Regions from separate parts of the Pseudoselenomonas caprae genome, predicted to be linked through region 2. Evidence: riboswitches for the same ligand, from Rfam matches in the RefSeq annotation. Region 2 holds a riboswitch; each other region holds the start of a gene.
The links. A riboswitch is a leader RNA that binds a small molecule or an ion and turns the genes downstream of it on or off. The one in region 2 is predicted to bind ZMP and ZTP.
Positions count from the first base shown of each region.

Region 1: it holds a riboswitch for ZMP and ZTP, as region 2 does, so the genes downstream of both, FZ041_RS04920 (L-lactate MFS transporter) here and FZ041_RS03630 (xanthine phosphoribosyltransferase) in region 2, are expected to answer to the same signal.
Region 3: it holds a riboswitch for ZMP and ZTP, as region 2 does, so the genes downstream of both, FZ041_RS05915 (phosphoribosylaminoimidazolecarboxamide formyltransferase) here and FZ041_RS03630 (xanthine phosphoribosyltransferase) in region 2, are expected to answer to the same signal.

Region 1 covers NZ_VTOZ01000007.1:90,541-96,383, forward strand. Annotated here, with positions in the region: gene FZ041_RS04905 (amidohydrolase family protein) at 1-377, opposite strand, end outside; gene FZ041_RS04910 (carboxylesterase family protein) at 406-939, opposite strand; gene FZ041_RS04915 (nitroreductase family protein) at 936-1,508, opposite strand; gene FZ041_RS04920 (L-lactate MFS transporter) at 1,605-2,816, opposite strand; ZMP/ZTP riboswitch at 2,894-2,975, opposite strand; gene FZ041_RS04925 (hypothetical protein) at 3,050-3,409, opposite strand; gene FZ041_RS04930 (UxaA family hydrolase) at 3,586-5,097, opposite strand; gene FZ041_RS04935 (tagaturonate reductase) at 5,094-5,843, opposite strand, start outside.
Region 2 covers NZ_VTOZ01000005.1:79,910-85,752, forward strand. Annotated here, with positions in the region: gene FZ041_RS03620 (PLP-dependent aminotransferase family protein) at 1-96, shown strand, start outside; cobalamin riboswitch at 183-362, shown strand; gene FZ041_RS03625 (sirohydrochlorin cobaltochelatase) at 505-1,500, shown strand; ZMP/ZTP riboswitch at 1,647-1,729, shown strand; gene FZ041_RS03630 (xanthine phosphoribosyltransferase) at 1,781-2,356, shown strand; gene FZ041_RS03635 (nucleobase:cation symporter-2 family protein) at 2,376-3,728, shown strand; gene FZ041_RS03640 (OPT family oligopeptide transporter) at 3,921-5,843, shown strand, end outside.
Region 3 covers NZ_VTOZ01000009.1:63,963-69,805, forward strand. Annotated here, with positions in the region: gene FZ041_RS05910 (putative bifunctional diguanylate cyclase/phosphodiesterase) at 1-1,477, shown strand, start outside; gene FZ041_RS05915 (phosphoribosylaminoimidazolecarboxamide formyltransferase) at 1,571-2,743, opposite strand; ZMP/ZTP riboswitch at 2,797-2,873, opposite strand; gene pfkA (6-phosphofructokinase) at 3,081-4,043, shown strand; gene FZ041_RS05925 (homocysteine S-methyltransferase family protein) at 4,098-5,843, opposite strand, start outside.

The DNA.
Region 1 (5,843 bases), on a different contig from region 2:
AACTTGTTTGCATCATCACTATCGCCAACCTGCGCTCCGATTTCGGTCATGGCATAAGCTATCGGATAATGGGCATGCCCGTTGCCGCAGCCAGGCATCACAAGCCCCTTGTCCGTATAGTCCACCACATCGGTCCTTCCTGCTTCGACCAGTGCGGCAGCGCCTTTCTTATCGCCTACATAGATGTATTTGCCATCCTTCACGGCAAAAGCCTCTGCCACCTTGTTGTTATCCGAAGTGAATATCTTGCCATAAACCACGAGGTCAGCCTTCGTCTTTTCGCTGCAACTGGCCAGCCCGCCAGTCCCGAGCATAAAGCCTAACACCACGATGCCTGCCAAAAGCTTCATGATACGCATGCGCATCCATTGCCTCATGATAGTTCTCCTTTCCCAGTCTTACTGGTCAAAATACATAGTATTTGGTAAGGAAATAGGTTCTGTCCCAATCCACGATCTTCCGCGAGGCTTCGCGTTCCGGATGGATATTGTTCTCGTCAAAGACCATCACTTGCTTCTGCTTCAGGTCGTAGAGCGGCCAAACCTTTGCCCTGCCATCGGGCGAAAGGTCTGCGCTAAGGGACGGATTGCCTGTCTTGGCGAACTGGACCCACATTTTGCGCATGGTCTTGGCAAAGGTCTGATCCAATATCCTGCCCGTGTCAGCGGTCATCTCGGGATGATTGAACACCGAGGCGAGCTCTATCGAATGCCCGCTTTTCACGATCGGCAGCGAGGATTCCGGCGTGAAATAGTACGTATATGATTTGCCGCCAGCCAGCGTCTGATTTTCCGACATACGGATGAGCGGCGCATTGAACCAGCTCTGGCTGAACAGCCGGCTGTCCCGCTCATAGGCTTCGCCCTTTATCTCGTCCATGAAACTTTCGATGCGCTTTTTCTCTTCCGCCGTCAGCTTGGCCAGGCCCCTTGAAGTCACGTCTGCACTTTGACCCGCTGCGCGATGTCTTCCTTCTCCTTAGGCTCCGGCCCGGCAGCGATGCCGCCAAACGGCATCTGGGCGATGAGTTTCCAGGAAGCCGGCAGGGCAAACAGGGTATGCACGGCCTCGTCAATGACCGGATTGTAGTGCTGAATACTAGCCCCGACCTCCAGGTCACGCAAGGCTGTCCAGACAGCAAACTGCAGCATGCCGTTAGCCTGCTGCGCCCATAGCGGGAAGTTTTCCGCATACATGGGAAACTGCCCCTGCAAGTTCCTTACAACATCCTCATCGTAGAAATAGAGCACCGTACCCGCGCCAGCCTTGAAGCCGTCAATCTTCTCACGTGCTACCTTGCCATCAAAGGCATCGTAAATCACGTCCCAAAGCACATCCTGCTTCCTGCCGAGCGCCACCACGACACGCGCCGACCTCATATTGAACGCATCAGGCGTCAGCTCTGTTGCCTGCTCCACCACCTCGCGGATTTTCTCTGCCGTGACCGGCAGCTCCTTATTGATCTGGTAATAGGTGCGGCGCTTGCCCATGGACTCCAAGATTCCCATAAAAAAACCTCCCTTAGCAATAAAATCTTTCCTGTCATACGCTAGTATTCGCGTCCGGATCCGAAAGTCCTGCCAAGGGAGGCCCACGATATTTCTTTAAGTATTTGCGGTCTTGACCACACCGGAGGTACGGCTGCCATGCAGCTTGAGCACCGTCGCCAGCAGGAAGTTCAGCACGAAGCAGCCGGCAAAGAACAGCAGCGTCGCCGTATAGCTGTGCGTATGCTCCCAGAACCACGAAACGATGGTCGGACCGGCCACGCCAGCAATGCCCCAGGCCGTCAGCACACGGCCGTGGATCGCGCTTAACTCACGCGTGCCGAAGATATCGGCAAGATAAGCCGGCATGCACGAAAAGCCGCCACCATAGCAGCTGATGATCAAAAACACGAGCAGCTGGAACGCCAGCGCATCGCTTGTGCCCGCCAGCAAGTAAAAAGCACCGGCCTCCAGCGCGAAAAAGGCCATATAGGTAAGCCCGCGCCCCAAATAATCCGAAAGCGTCGACCAGACAATGCGCCCGCCGCCATTTACGAGCCCGATGAGGCCGACCATCGACGCCGCCTGCGCCGCATCCATGCCCGCGGCCTGCTGGGCCATCGGCGAAGCCACCGCCAGCAGGCCGATGCCGCAAGTGATATTGACAAAGAACACCCACCAGAGCATGCCAAACGGCCAGGTCCTCACAGCCTCAGCAGCCGTGGCGCCATGCTGGATCTGCGTGACCTTTGCCATGCCAGCTGGCTGCACGGGCGGCTTCAGATAAAGCGCTGACGCCCCCATCAGCAGCATGTAGGCTGCGCCCAGCAGCAGGAAAGTGTCCACAAGGCCGGCCTTTGCCGTCAGCGCCTGCATGACAGGGCCGGCAATCAGCGCGGCAAAGCCGAAGCCCATGATGGCAAGCCCCGTCGCAAAGCCGCGGTGCTGCGGGAAATACTTGACGAGCGTCGATACCGGCGTGATATAGCCGACACCAAGGCCGATGCCACCGATGACGCCATAGAAAAGATACAAGAGCAACAAACTGTGCAAGTGCAGCGCCAGCGCTGTACCGAACATGCCCGTGCCAAAGAACAGCATGGCCAGCAGCCCGCTCTTCTTCGGCCCATGTTTTTCCACAAACCGGCCCAAGAAACCTGCCGACATGCCAAGAAACAGGATTGCCAGGGAAAACGCCCATGTCGTCTGCGCGAGCGTAGCCCCCAGCTGTGCCATAATCGGGCGCGTCAGGACACTCCAGGCATAGACGCTGCCGATGGAAATATGGATTCCCACCGCAGCCAAAGCAATGAGCCAACGATTCCGCATGAAAACCATCCTTTCTGCTGCCTGCGCAGCAACGAGAAAAAGAGCTTTCATCCAAACAAAAAACCGTCTGGACAAAAACTCTCTGCCCAGACGGTCGGCTTGTTAAACCTTGCAGTACATGTGGTCGATTCCACTAATCCGTCAGTCCTGCACGGCATTATCGACTTGTAAGCTTAGTTTAACCATTGACGTTTGACTTGTCAAGTCTTTTGCAGCTGCTGCCCATCTCGCGCTTAGAAGGACCCGCCATTTGCCAGCCATGCCTTCGCCGTATATTCGCTCAGGCCTACTGCATCGATGCGGAATACATTACCGCTCGAACCCGTGCGCAAATCCTTGACGCTTACATAACCGACCTGCGTCAGATAGCCGCCATTGAGTGCCTCGATGACATCATGGTCTTCGAGCGGATAATCGCCCGGGTATTCCACGATGGTGCCGACCGAATACCCTTCACAGGTATAGATCGCAACCTTCGGCCCTACTGAAGTATTGATCATGCCATCGATGCTTCCTCCCGAAACATGTGCCATGCAGATACTCGAAAGCCCCATCATCAGAACAGCCAGCAAAGTCATAATACGCGTTTTCATGATAAATTCCTCCTTGCATATCCCGCTGTGCGGTTTGGTTTGTTTTGCTATTTGTTCTTTATATCCCCGAGGTAGCCAAAGTGTTATAGACTTTTGCAAAAAAAATTTCGCTCTCATAAAAAAGCAGAGATTGCTCGCCCATCAACCAGAGACTCACTTGACATGTCAAAATTCTTCTATAAACAAACTCCGTCTTTGAAGATTGCCAATTCATGCTTATCCAGATGCTCCGATACTGTTTTTTCCTGTCCAGAAGCAACTGCCAGCATATAATTCCAAAATCGTTCTCCCAGTTCTTCTAATGATGCACCTTCCAGCAGCATCCCTGCATTGAAATCAAGCCAGTTCTTTTTCCGTGTTGCCAACTTCGAGTTGCTGGCAATCTTCACCGTTGGCACAGGCGCTGCAAACGGAGTACCACGCCCTGTCGTGAACAAGATCAACTGCGCACCCGCTGCGGCCAAAGCATTTGCTGCCACCAGATCGTTGCCAGGACTCTCAAGCAGCAGCAATCCTTGCGTCTTGTTTTTCACTCTCTGTCCATAAGCCAATACATCCGTAACCAGCGCCACGCCTCCTTTTTGCACACAACCCAAGGATTTTTCTTCCAGCGTGGTTATGCCACCAGCTTTATTGCCCGGCGATGGATTTTCATTGATTTGTTTTCCATAGCGCATATAGTATTCCTTGAAGCCATTGATAAGCTGCACAATCTTCTGAAAGATTTTTCCATTAACGGCCCGATTCATCAGCAAGGTTTCTGCCCCAAACATTTCGGGCACCTCGGTCAAGATTGCTGTTCCGCCAGCTGCAGCAACGATGTTGGACACCTGCCCTGCCAAGGCATTGGCCGTAATGCCTGAAAAGCCATCCGAGCCGCCACATTTTAGGCCAATGACCAGCTTGCTTGCCGGCTGCAAAGTACGCTGGCATTTATCGGCATAGTCAATCAACTCACGAATTGCCGCTACCCCTGCCTCGATTTCATCTTCACAATCCTGACATACCAAAAACTTTACCCTGCCCGCAGCAAAACTGCCAATAGCTTTTTGCATACTGGCAAGCGTGTTGTTCTCACAGCCTAAGGATAGTACCAATACCGCACCAGCATTGGGATGATGGACGAGACTTGCCAAAAACTGCTGCGTTTTCTCCAAATCCTCATCGATTTGCGAACAGCCATACGGATGATTAAAGGCAAAGATGCCATCAATATGCTCTTTGCCCGTCAGCATTGCTTGAGCCCGCGATTCTATTTCCCTGGCAATGGCATTGACACATCCAACTGTCGGTATGATCCAGACTTCATTACGTATCCCTACTTGGCCGTCCGGACGCTCATAACCCCAAAAACTTTTCTCCTTAGGCGCAAAACCATCCGGCTGCCATGCACTGTTTTTATTGGGTTCATAACGATAATCGACAAGTCCCGCCAACTTACTTTGCAGCCGTTCGGTATGAACCCACTCACCTGGTTCAATATTTACTTTCGCAGCGCCAATCGGAAAACCGTATTTTACCACATCACTTCCCCTGCTTATTGGCGCAATCGCTACTTTATGCCCAGCGGGGATACTTTCTTTGACCGTGATGGTTTTAGCACCTGCTGCAATCGCTTCGCCCGGTTGAAGTGATTCGATGGCCACAGCGACATTATCCTGCGGATGAATCTGCAAATACTTTTTCATGCCATATACTCTCCCAATTTCTTGATATACGACTTTATGCCCATCAGCTGCAATAACTCATAATGATGCAATACCGCATCATAAAAACCAGGAATTGTCCGCAGGTCTATGCCCCAAAAATCATCTGCCTGCAAAAATTTCCTGACATATACTTCATCGGGCAGTGCTGCCCAACTGGCCACACGATCAAGTTTTTCGGCATCATCGTGTATCTCATACGGCTTGCCGTTCCGATAACCAATCAGACAGCCATTGCCTTTCTCCACCGTATGATAAAAGGCCAGCAAGGCCGCCAAGGAAAAGGTTAACCATTTGGGCAGCACCTTGGTGTTTTGCTCATAATCCATCAGGCTTGGCAGTACACGAGCCCGCCATTTGGCAATGGAATTCAAGGAAATCGCGAGCAAGGAATGATTCACAAATGGATTTTCAAACCGCTCAAACACAGATGCAGCAAAATCACGCAACGAATCATCTTCTTTGTGAAAGGCTGGTACGATTTCCTGATAAACCAGCTGCTCAAGCTGCCGGCGTATATCGGCATCTTTCATACATTCGCCTACATAATCAAGGCCTGCCAGATAGGCCCCCAGCGCCATCGAAGTGTGTGCGCCATTTAAGATACGTACCTTACGGCGTTTATAGGCATCCACGTCCTTGGTAAATACGATAGGAAAATCCTCTGTCGCAATTGGGAACCGTTTTTCCAGTGAAGGCTCACCAATGGCCCAAAAGGCAAACGGCTC
Region 2 (5,843 bases):
CTGTACAGCTCCCAGAACATCAATTATTCGCGGGAACTCTATGCGGCCAACAAGAAGAGTTTCCTCAAGCATCTGTTTGGCTTCGATGAGGATTGAGGCGGATGGGTGTTTTGTGTGTCCGCCGTTGACAGCGCTTCTCTGATGCACTATAATGAAAGCCGTGATATAAATCACGCATATAATTTCATAGTCAGGGAACAGGTGCTGTCTATGACAGCCGAAGAGAAAAGCCGGTCAAAACCGGCGCGGTCCCGCCGCTGTGAGGGGAGCGAACCTGCAAGATGGCCACTGGATGTATGTCTGGGAAGGCGCAGGGGAGCGATGAACCGAGCCAGAAGAACTGCCTGTCCGAAAGTCACCGTTTTGACTTGTCATTTGACCGGTCAAGCCACCTGCGAGCGATGGGAAGGGGACTGCTGACTATCCAACCACAGGATAGCAGGGGTCTTTTGGTGCGCCAAAAGGCCCTTTTCTATTTATCCAAGAAATAGGGGGATTCACATCATGAAAAACTGGAAAAAAGCATTGGCTGTATCTCTTGCCTGCACGGCTGCCTGGGGCTTTGCTGCTCCGCAGACTGAGGCTGCTTATCAGCTGAACCCGGAGGTCAAGAAACCGACGATGGCACTCAAGACGGCTTCGGAGATCGGTGTGCTCAAGAACGAGAACCCGGAGCTCAAGAACCTTGCGGATAAGGACGCCATCGTGGTCATGACCTTCGGCACGACGTTCAAAGATACGCGCGCTAAGACCATCGATGCAACGGTCAATGCCATCAAGGCTGCTCATCCGAATGTGAAGGTTGTCACGGCTTATACGTCCCATATCATCATCAAGCGCGTCCAGGAGAAGGAAGGCATCAAGTTCCCGACGCCGGAAGAGGCACTCGAGCAGCTCAAGGCTGATGGTTACAGCCGCGTAGCACTCGTTTCCCTCGATGTCATCCCGGGCATGGAGTACAACTACGACATGGGCGTTTATCAGAACTACAAGAACCAGTTCAAGAAGATGACGCTCGGTACGTCGCTGATGTACTGGCAGGGCCAGGAAGAGCAGGCCGATGATGTCACGGAAACCATCAAGGCGCTGTCCTCCCAGTTCCCGAAACAGGGCAAAGACGATGCTATCCTGATCATGGCTCATGGTACGCCGAACATTTCGAATGCGTATTACTCGGTCATCCAGGCAAAAATCGATGAGATGGGCTATAAGAACGTCTATGTCTATACGGTTGAAGGCTGGCCGTCCCTCGAGACTGTTATGCCGAAGCTCAAGAAGAACGGCATCAAACACGTTACGCTGATGCCGCTGATGATGGTTGCTGGTGACCATGCCAACAACGATATGGCTGGCGATGAGGAAGATTCGCATAAGTCCATGCTGGTCAAAGAGGGCTTCAAGGTGGATGCCTACATCCATGGCATTGGCGAGAACAAGAACATCCGTGACCTTTATGTTGCCCGTGCAAACGATGCATGGAATGCACTGGAGGCAAAATAAGACCATCTTTATGGTAAGCGAGGCGCGTGGGCATAGCTCACGCGTCTTTTTTAGGTGCATTCTTCGCAAAGAAATCCGTAAATCGCGGACATTTTTCTTGACGCAGCGGGGATAAATACTTATAATTAGCGTATAATCTGATAGCAACGAAACTGCATGGCTGACGGTTCAGTGGAATTGACCACGGGCCGTGCAGTTCGGGAAAATGCCGACCGTCTGGGCACCTTTTTAGGGGGCTCGGACTGTCGGCATTTTTAGTTAGCATGGAGGGACGATTATTTTGGAACTGCTGGAGAGAAAGATTCAGGAGGAAGGCATTGCCCTGCCGGGCAACGTGCTCAAGGTGGATTCGTTTTTGAACCATCAGATCGATCCGGAGCTGTCGCTGGCGATGGGCAGGGAGTTTGCGCGTTTGTTCCGCGATGCGGGCATCGACCGTGTGCTGACGGTGGAGGCATCGGGCATTGCCATCGGTGTCATGGCGGCTATGGAGCTCGGCGTACCGCTGGTCTTTGCGCGCAAGAAGAAATCGGTGCTGATGCATGAGCCGGTCTATGCGCATGAGGTTTACTCGTTCACGAAGAAAGAGACGTCAGAGATCATCGTGCTGCAGAAGTATCTGCCGGCTGGTGAGAATGTGCTGGTCATCGATGATTTCCTGGCCAATGGCGAGGCGGCACTGGGACTGGCGAGCATCGTTGAGGAGGCAGGCTCGAAGGTGGCTGGCATCGGCATTGCCATCGAGAAGGCCTTCCAGCGCGGCCATCAGCGCATCATCGACAAAGGGTATCACCTTGAGGCTCTGGCAAGCATTGCTTCGCTGGACGATGGCAAGATTACGTTTGTAGAGAAATAAATTTGTGGGGGAATTCATTGTGACGAACGCGATTCATCCGGTTGACCAGAAACTGCCGTTTTTGCGCACGCTTATCTACGGGGCTCAGCATGTGCTGGCCATGTATGCTGGTGCGGTAGCTGTGCCCTTGGTACTTGCCGGGGCCATCGGGCTTTCGACGGAGCAGCTCATTTATCTCATCAATGCCGATCTCTTCACCTGCGGGATCGCTACGTTGGTGCAGGCATTGAGCATCCGCGGTGTCATCGGTGCGAAGCTGCCGATCGTGCAGGGCTGCACGTTTACGGCGGTCACGCCGATGATCATCATCGCGAACACCCATGGCGGCGGAGCAGCTGGCCTGCAGGTCGTCTATGGCTCGGCTATCTTTGCCGGCATTGCCTGCTTCATCATCAGCAATTTCTTCAGCAAGATGCTGCGGTTCTTCCCACCGGTGGTCACGGGCTCGGTCATCACGATCATCGGCCTGTCGCTGCTGCCGGTAGCGGTCAACTGGATCACGGGGCCGAATCCTGCGGCTGCTGATTACTGTGACCCGTCAAACATCGCTCTGTCGCTGGCGGTGCTGGCAATCATCCTCTTCATCTACCGCACCTGCAAGGGATTCCTGGGGCATATTTCAGTGCTGCTGGGCCTGGTGATCGGCACGGGGATTGCAGCTGCTTTCGGCATGGTGGATTTCCATGCCGTCAGCGAAGCGGCGGTGCTCGGTGTCACGACGCCCTTTGCCTTTGGCCTGCCGGTATTTGAGCCGGTATCGTGCCTCATCATGACGCTGGTCATGCTCGTGACGATGGCCGAGACTACGGGCGATGTCATGGCCATCAGCTCGATCGTCAAAAAGCCGATGACGGAGGAGATGCTCACCAAGGCCCTGCGGGCCGATGGTTTCTCGACGGCTCTGGGCGGTGTGTTCAATACCTTCCCGTATACGGCTTTTGCCCAGAACATCGGTCTTATCAGCATGACGGGAATCCGCAGCCGCTATATCGTGGCGACCAGCGGCGTGCTGCTGATGATCCTCGGGCTCTTCCCGAAGCTGGCGGCTGTCGTCGCCTGCATCCCGACGATGGTGCTCGGCGGTGCTGGCCTGGCGATGTTCGGCATGGTAGCGGCAAGCGGCATGCAGGCGCTCTCGCAGGCGGATCTGCAGAAGAAGGGCAACTCGATGGTGGTGGCTATCAGCGTAGCTGTGGCGCTTATCCCGCTGGGGGTGCCGTCCTTCTACAGCCATTTCCCGCAGTGGGTGCAGCTCATCGGCAACAGCGGCATCACGATCGGCAGCATCATGGCCATTGTGCTCAACGTACTGCTCTGCGAGCGCAAGCCGAAGCAGAGTGAGTCGGAGCACGAGGCAGCTTTCGATCTTTAAGGGAATCTCCCGCTGACGGCAACTGGCAGTCCCAGACAGAAGGGGCTGCCAGTTTTTTGTCATGCGTTTGTTACATGTATACATATATACCTCTTTTATGACGCTTTTAATTGTGCTATAATGTTCTTTGTGATTGTACATTACAGGTGTACAGTTGCGAAAAACATTTACCCTATAAGGAGCATTCATACGATGAAACAAAATGACAATGAGTTTATGCAGCACGATCTACGGCTTCCTGAACTTACGGTCCGCGGTATGCTGCTCGGTGCTATCCTGACGGTTATCTTCACAGCATCGAACGTCTACCTGGGCCTCAAGGTCGGCCTGACCTTTTCCTCGGCTATCCCCGCCGCGGTGATTTCGATGGCGGTCCTCAAGATGGCGAAGGATTCCAATATCCTTGAGAACAACATGGTGCAGACACAGGCTTCCGCCGCAGGAACCTTGTCGGCCATCATTTTCATCATCCCCGGCATGCTGATGATCGGCTATTGGCAGGGCTTTGAATTCTGGCAGACGCTGCTGGTATCGGCCTGCGGCGGCTGCTTGGGCGTGCTGTTCACGATCCCGCTGCGCCGCGCGATGGTCGTCCATAGCGACCTGGCCTATCCGGAAGGCGTGGCTGCGGCTGAGATCTTGAAGGTCGGCAGCAATGCTGCGGCAGCTTCTAAGCAGGGCAGCGGCCTTAAGGAAATCATGTCGGGCGGTATCGTGGCTGGTGTTGTCGCGCTGCTTTCCAATGGCTTCCAGGTCCTCTCGGGGGGACTGTCCCTCTGGTTCCATGTGGGCCGCGGCATGACGCAGTTCCCCATCGGCTATTCGACGGCGCTGGTCGGTGCCGGCTATCTCATCGGCATTGCCTCGGGACTGGCGATGCTCGTCGGTATCCTGATCGCCTGGGCGGGCTTCGTGCCGTTCTACACGATCACGAGTGCACTGCCTGATGGCATGACGATGCAGAAATTTGCCGGTGCGGTCTATCAGGAGCGCGTCCGTCTGATCGGCGCTGGTGCCATGGGCGTGGCCGCTATCTGGACCCTTATCACGCTGGCCGAGCCGGTCATCGAGGGCGTCAAGGAGTCCATCGCCTCGGTCCGCATGTCCGATGGCGAGAAGGACAAACACCGCATGGACATCGATATGTCCATCAAGAGCATTGGCCTGGTATTCGCGTTGACGGTTGCCGGCCTGCTGGCGATCTTCTATGCCTTTGTCAGCCCTGAGGGCCTGCCGCTGATGCAGAACCTCACCTTTGTCCTCGTCGGCGTCGGCGTGGCTGTGTTCATGGGCTTCTTTGTCGCCGCAGCCTGTGCCTATATGGCCGGTCTCGTCGGCACCTCCTCGAGCCCGATTTCGGGTATCGGCATCCTGGGTATCATCGTGGCATCGCTTGTGATGTATGCGCTTTGCACTTCGTTTGGCATCTTCAGCCTGCCGGGGGGCGAGAAGTTCGCCACGGCTACGGCAATCTTCACCACGTCCATCATCATGGCGATTGCCTGCATATCGAACGATAATATGCAGGATTTGAAGACCGGCTATCTGGTCGGGGCAACGCCTTGGCGTCAGCAGGTGGCTCTGCTGCTCGGCTGCGTGGTCGGCGCACTGGTCATCGCTCCGGTACTCAATCTTCTCTATGAAGCCTATGGCTTCCCAGGTGCCCTGCCGCGTCCGGATATGGACCCGTCCCAGGCACTGGCTGCCCCGCAGGCCGCACTCATGACGACGATTGCCCAGGGCATCTTCTCGAGCCAGCTTGCTTGGGAGTACATCTACCTTGGCATGGGCCTGGGCGTCCTGCTTGTCATCGCCGATCAGATACTCAAACGCAATACGCGCAATCTCTGCCTGCCGCCACTGGCTGTCGGCATGGGCATCTATCTGCCGCCCTCGGTACAGACGCCGCTGGTCATCGGTGCCATCATGGGCTACTTCCTCAATAAGAAGCTCAAGGAGCGCAAGGGCGAGGAAGGCCGGAAAAATGGCATGCGCCGTGGTACGCTGTTCGCTTCGGGCCTTATCGTCGGCGAGTCGCTGGTCGGTGTCGCGCTGGCTGGTGTCATCGTCGTCTCGGTCACGAGCGGCGGCAGCGACAGCCCGCTGGCACTGGTC
Region 3 (5,843 bases), on a different contig from region 2:
GGAGAGTGCACATCTCATCCATAAACTGGATCTCTATATCATCCGCGAGGCCTGTGAGGATTTCCGGCGTGTGCGTGAGCATGGGCAGGGCTGGCAGGAGGCACGCATATCGGTAAATCTGTCGCGGCTGGATTTCCAGCTGACGGACATATTTGCCGATATCGAGCGCATCCGTCAGGAATATAAGGTAGACTGTGACCGCTTGCGGCTCGAGATAACGGAGAGCGCGCTGAGCGAGGATGACAGCAATCTGATGGAGCAGGTGGCCCGCTTCCAGGCGGCAGGTTATGAGGTATGGATGGATGATTTCGGCAGTGGCTATTCGTCCCTCAATACCCTCAAGGAATACGATTTTGATATGATAAAGCTCGATATGCGCTTCCTGCGTGACTTTGGGAAGAATCGCAAGGCGGGCATCATCATTCAGTCCCTTGTGGATATGGCAAAGAAGATCGGCATGCATACGCTGGCCGAAGGCGTGGAGACGGAGGAGCAATATGAATTCCTGAAGTGCATAGGCTGTGAAGCCTGCCAGGGGTACCTCTTCGGCAAGCCGCAGCCCTTGGCACCAGCTGCCGATTCGTATGCGAAGAAGGATAGTACGCTGACGTTCGAACCGCTGGATTCCTCGGAATACTATCAGCAGGTAAGCAGTGTCAATGTGCTCAGCAGTTTTCCGCTGCATATGGAGGCGGAGCGTACGGGGCATATCAGCCAGCTGCCACTGGCCATCGTGGAGCAGGGCGATACGCGTGACAGCTTCAGCTATCTCTATGTGAACAAGGCGTACCGGGAGTATCTGAGGGGAATAGGGCTGGCTTCGCTGGAGGAGGTTGTCGCACGGTACCGGAGCGGCCGTGAGCATCGTGACCGCATGATGGAGCGGCTGCTCGTACGGTGCCGTCAGTCGGGGATGGAGGAGAATGCCGATTTTTCCATCAATGGCAATTTCTGCAAGATCCATTGCCGTCACATCGCGACGGATCCTGTGCGTGATGTCCATGCCTTTGTGGTAGCACCTGTGAATCTTTCAGCACAGCGGCAGCGTGACGCTGTGGATGTCCATGCAGCGCTCTGGCACATCATGTCGATATTTACCCGCATCGATTTCCTGTCCAGTGCCGGACGGGCGGAGAATGTGTATATCGATGAGACGCAGAACCGCATCACGACGGAAGTCGATTCGGTGAAGGGCAGCCTGGAGCTCTATGCTGACCGCTACATCGTCCCTGAGGAGCGTGAGGCGTTCTTGGCGTTCTATGATATGACGCGGCTGGCGGAGCGGCAGGAGCAGGTAAGGCGCGATCACTTCACGGCCTTTTTCCACTCGCGCAATGACGCTGGTGAGGTACGGCTTAAGATCTATCTGCTGATACCGTTCCAGCTGGGCGGCATAGACTGCTGCCTATCCTGTGTGCGCGATATGGATGGGGTCAGCAGCCTGAATCCCGTGACACCGGGTGAGGTGCTGGATTGAATCCTGGCAATGTAAAAGGTGCTGGTCAAGAATCATTCTTGACCAGCACCTTTTGTGTGTATGTGTAAGAACGGGGTAACGATAGAATAGGCCTTAGTGATGGAACAGACGGATGTGCGTCATGGCCATGGTCATGTTGTACTTGTCACAAGTCTCGATGACATTGTCGTCACGGATGGAACCGCCGGCCTGGGCAACATAGGCAACGCCACTCTTGCGGGCGCGTTCGATGTTGTCGCCAAACGGGAAGAAGGCGTCGGAGCCGAGGGCTACGCCTGCCTGTGTAGCCAGCCAGGCCTGTTTTTCCTCCTCGGTGAAGACTGGCGGTTTCTCGGTAAAGACGCGCTTCCAGTTGTCGCCATCCAAGAGATCCCGGTACTCGGGGCCGACATAGACGTCAATGGCATTGTCGCGGTCCGGGCGGCGTACATCCTCGCGGAACGGCAGCGCAAGAACCTGAGGGGCCTGGCGCAGATACCAGATATCTGCCTTGCTGCCCGCCAGACGCGTGCAGTGGACGCGGGACTGCTGGCCGGCACCGATGCCGATGGCCTGGCCATCCTTGGCATAGCAGACGGAGTTGGACTGGGTGTATTTGAGCGTGATCAGCGCAATCAGCAGGTCGCGCTTGGCTGCGGCTGGCAAGTCCTTGTTCTGCGTCGGGATTTCTTTGAGGCAGTCCTCGGTGATGGCAATCTCATTGCGCTGCTGCTCGAAGGTGATGCCGAAGACTTGCTTGGTCTCGATGGGCTCGGGCTTGTAGTCCGGGTCCATCTGCAGGACGAGATAGGTGCCCTTGCGCTTGGTCTTGAGGATCTCGAGGGCGGCGTCGGAGTAAGACGGTGCAATGATGCCGTCAGAAACCTCGCGCTGGAGGAAGGATGCCGTCTGGGCATCGCATTCATCCGACAGCGCAACGAAGTCGCCGTAAGACGACATGCGGTCAGCACCGCGGGCACGGATATAGGCCGTGGCAATCGGTGAAAGCTCTACACCCTCGACGAAGTAAGCCTTTTGGAGCGTCTCTGAGAGCGGAACGGCTACGGCCGCGCCAGCCGGGCTGACGTGCTTGAAGGAGGCGGCGGCTGGCAGCCCTGTGGCTTCCTTGAGCTCACGGACGAGCTGCCAGCTGTTCATGGCATCGAGCAGGTTGATGTAGCCCGGTTTGCCATTGAGCACCTGGAACGGCAGGTCGCCGTTCTTCATGAATACGCGGGCTGGTTTCTGATTCGGGTTGCAGCCGTATTTGAGTTCCATTTCGTTCATTGCAAGGTTCTCCTTTTCCCATCAAATAACGAAAAAAGCCGACACGAATCCAGGCTATACGCCCAGACGGTCGGCTTCTCTTCCCTGTGCTCCCTGTGGTGATCCACTTCCGTCAGTCGCACAGCATTTACAATAGTCAATCTATCATCATACGGGCTTTTTGTCAAGTGGCAGAAGACAAGTTGATGAACCTGCTCAAAAAATTAGGTTAATTGATTTTTCCCGTGGGAAAAACCCTGTTAGATTTGCCGGATTTATGGTATGATAAGGTTTGGTAAGAATTTCTATTTTGGCGTACTATGTTACAATTTTCTCATATTCAAGGGGGACTTCGATTATGTTAAAGAGCATTGCAGTCATGACCAGCGGTGGCGACAGCCCGGGAATGAATGCGGCAGCCCGTGCGGTTGTTCGTACGGCACTCTATGAGGGTGTGAAAGTCTGGGGTATCCGTGATGGTTATCATGGCTTGCTTGAAGAAGATATGTTTGAGATGAAGTCCAAGGACGTCGGCGACATCATCCAGCGCGGTGGTACGTTCCTTGGTACGGCTCGCTGCAACCGCTGGAAGACGCCGGAGGGCCGTATGCTCGGCTATCAGCATCTCGTTGACCGCGGCATCCAGGGCCTCTGCGTCATCGGTGGTGACGGCTCGCTGCGCGGTGCTTCGCTGCTCTCGCAGGAGACGGGCATTCCTATCGTCGGTCTGCCGGGCACGATTGACAACGATGTTTGGGGCTCTGATTACACGATTGGCTGCGACACGGCTGCCAACACGATCATCGATGCCATCAACAAGCTCCGTGATACGGCTTCGGCACATCGCCGCGTCATCGTCATGGAAGTCATGGGCCGCAGCTCGGGCTGGCTGGCACTCGTCTCGGGTATCTCGGGCGGTGCGGAGTACATCCTCGTACCGGAGTCCCCGTTCGATCTGGATAAGATCTGTGAGGATATGAAGGTTGCTTATCAGGAAGGCAAGCGTTACATCCTCGTCGTTGTTGCTGAGGGTGCTGGCAGCGGCCAGGAAATCGGTGACTACATCGCGAAGAAGACGGAACTCGATACCCGCGTATCGGTACTGGGCCACATCCAGCGTGGGGGCTCCCCGTCGGTCATCGACCGCGTGCGTGCCAGCCAGCTCGGCGAGCAGGCTGCTCTGGCACTGATCTCGGGGCTCTCGGATATCGTCTTCGGCTTCAGCAAGGGCCGCGTCGTATCCATCGACCTGCATGATTCGGTCAACAACAAAAAGAAACTCGATCCGGAATATCTGCATCTGGCTAAGGTATTGTTCTAAGCAATATAAAAATCGCGATTGTTTCACGTGAAACAATCGCGATTTTTTTGTCTCTTAATCGATGCCAAGCATATCCTTGGCAAGCTTGACAGCTTTCACGCCGTCGGCGGCGTAGGCGTCAGCACCGGCGTTGTCGGCATATTCCTGAGTGACGGCGGCACCGCCAACCATCACTTTTGCTGGACAGCCAGCGGCTTTGAGGTCGGCGATGACTTTGTCGATCTGCACCATCGTCGTCGTCATCAGGGCGCAGAGGCCAACGATGTCGGCTTTGCTTTCGATAGCGGCTCTGACGATTTCAGTGGAGTCGACGTCCTTGCCGAGGTCGATGAGACGGAAGCCGCTATTGGCGAGCAGGGCCCCGGTGATGTTCTTGCCGAGGTCATGGACGTCACCTTTGACCGTGGCGATGACGACGGTTCCTTTGTCGGCCTCGCTGCTGGCTGGCAGCAGTTCCTTGAGCTTGTTGAAGGCGGCGCGCATGGTCTCGGCTGAGAGCAGTACCTGCGGCAGGAACATGCGGCCAGCACCGAAGTCCTCACCGATATCAGTCATGGCGGCCGTCAAGGCCTTTTCGGTGATTTCGTTCGCACTATGACCTTCGGCTACGGCACGGGCGACGAGCTCGACGATTTCGTCCTTTTCGCCATCGATGACAGCCTGCTTGATGGCAGGCAGAGCTGCCAGATTGCTTTCTTTGGCGACCGCAGCTTTCTTGGGGACGCTGAGATTGGCTTCATCCTGGCTGAAGGCCAGGCCGTTCGGGTCATCTCCAAGCAGTGCGGCACTGGCTTTCAGCGCCCGCTGCATGGACTCGTCATAGGGGTTCATGATGGGGGCATCAAGGCCTGCGGCCAGGCACATGGCAAAGAAGGTGCTGTTGATGAGGGGACGGTTCGGCAGGCCGAAGGAGATATTGGACAGGCCCATGGTCGTCGGATAGCCGAAGCGTTCGCGGTACATCTGCAGGGTGATCAGGACTTCATAGCAAGCATTCTTGTCAGCGGATACGGTCATGACCAGTGCATCCAAGAGGAAGTCGCCATCCTCCAACCCCTGGGCTTTGGCAGCCTGGATGATCTTCCGCATGACTTCGATACGTTCCTCGGCTGTCTTGGGAACACCTTCGGCAGTGATGGGGAGGCAGAGGATCGCTGCACCGTATTTCTTGGCAAGCGGCAGGAATTCGGCGATGCGCTCGGGCTCGTAGCTCACGGAGTTGATCAGCGCACGGCCCGGATAGGCTCGCAGCCCAGCTTCGAGTGCTTGGGCGTCGCTGGTATCGATAGCCAGCGGAGCATCGGTGAGCTGGGCAATCTCAGTGACGGCTTTTTTCATGGCGGCTGCTTGGTCGATACCGCCGACACCCATGTTGACATCGAGCAGATGGGCACCGGCCTTGACCTGGTTGACAGCTTCTTTTTTCACCGACAGGAACGATCCCTCGCGGATTTCGGCGGCCAGTTTCTTGCGGCCCGTGGGGTTGATGCGCTCGCCGATGAGTCTGGTCGGCAGTTTTTTGTCGATGCAGACCGATTTGCTGCGGCTGGCAAGCCAGAGGCGGCGCGATTTCGGGGCGTGCAGGGGTTCTTCAGCTGTGCGCAGTGCTGCCGAAAGCGCGGCGATATGTGATGGTGTCGTACCACAGCAGCCGCCGAGGTAGGTGGCACCCGCAGCGAGCAGCTCGGTGCCCCAACGGCCGAAATCTTCAGGCCCCATGGGAAATACCGTTTCGCCGTTTTCAAGGTAGGGCATGCCGGCATTTGGCTGAACGCTGATCGGGACGTCGCAGTTCTCTGC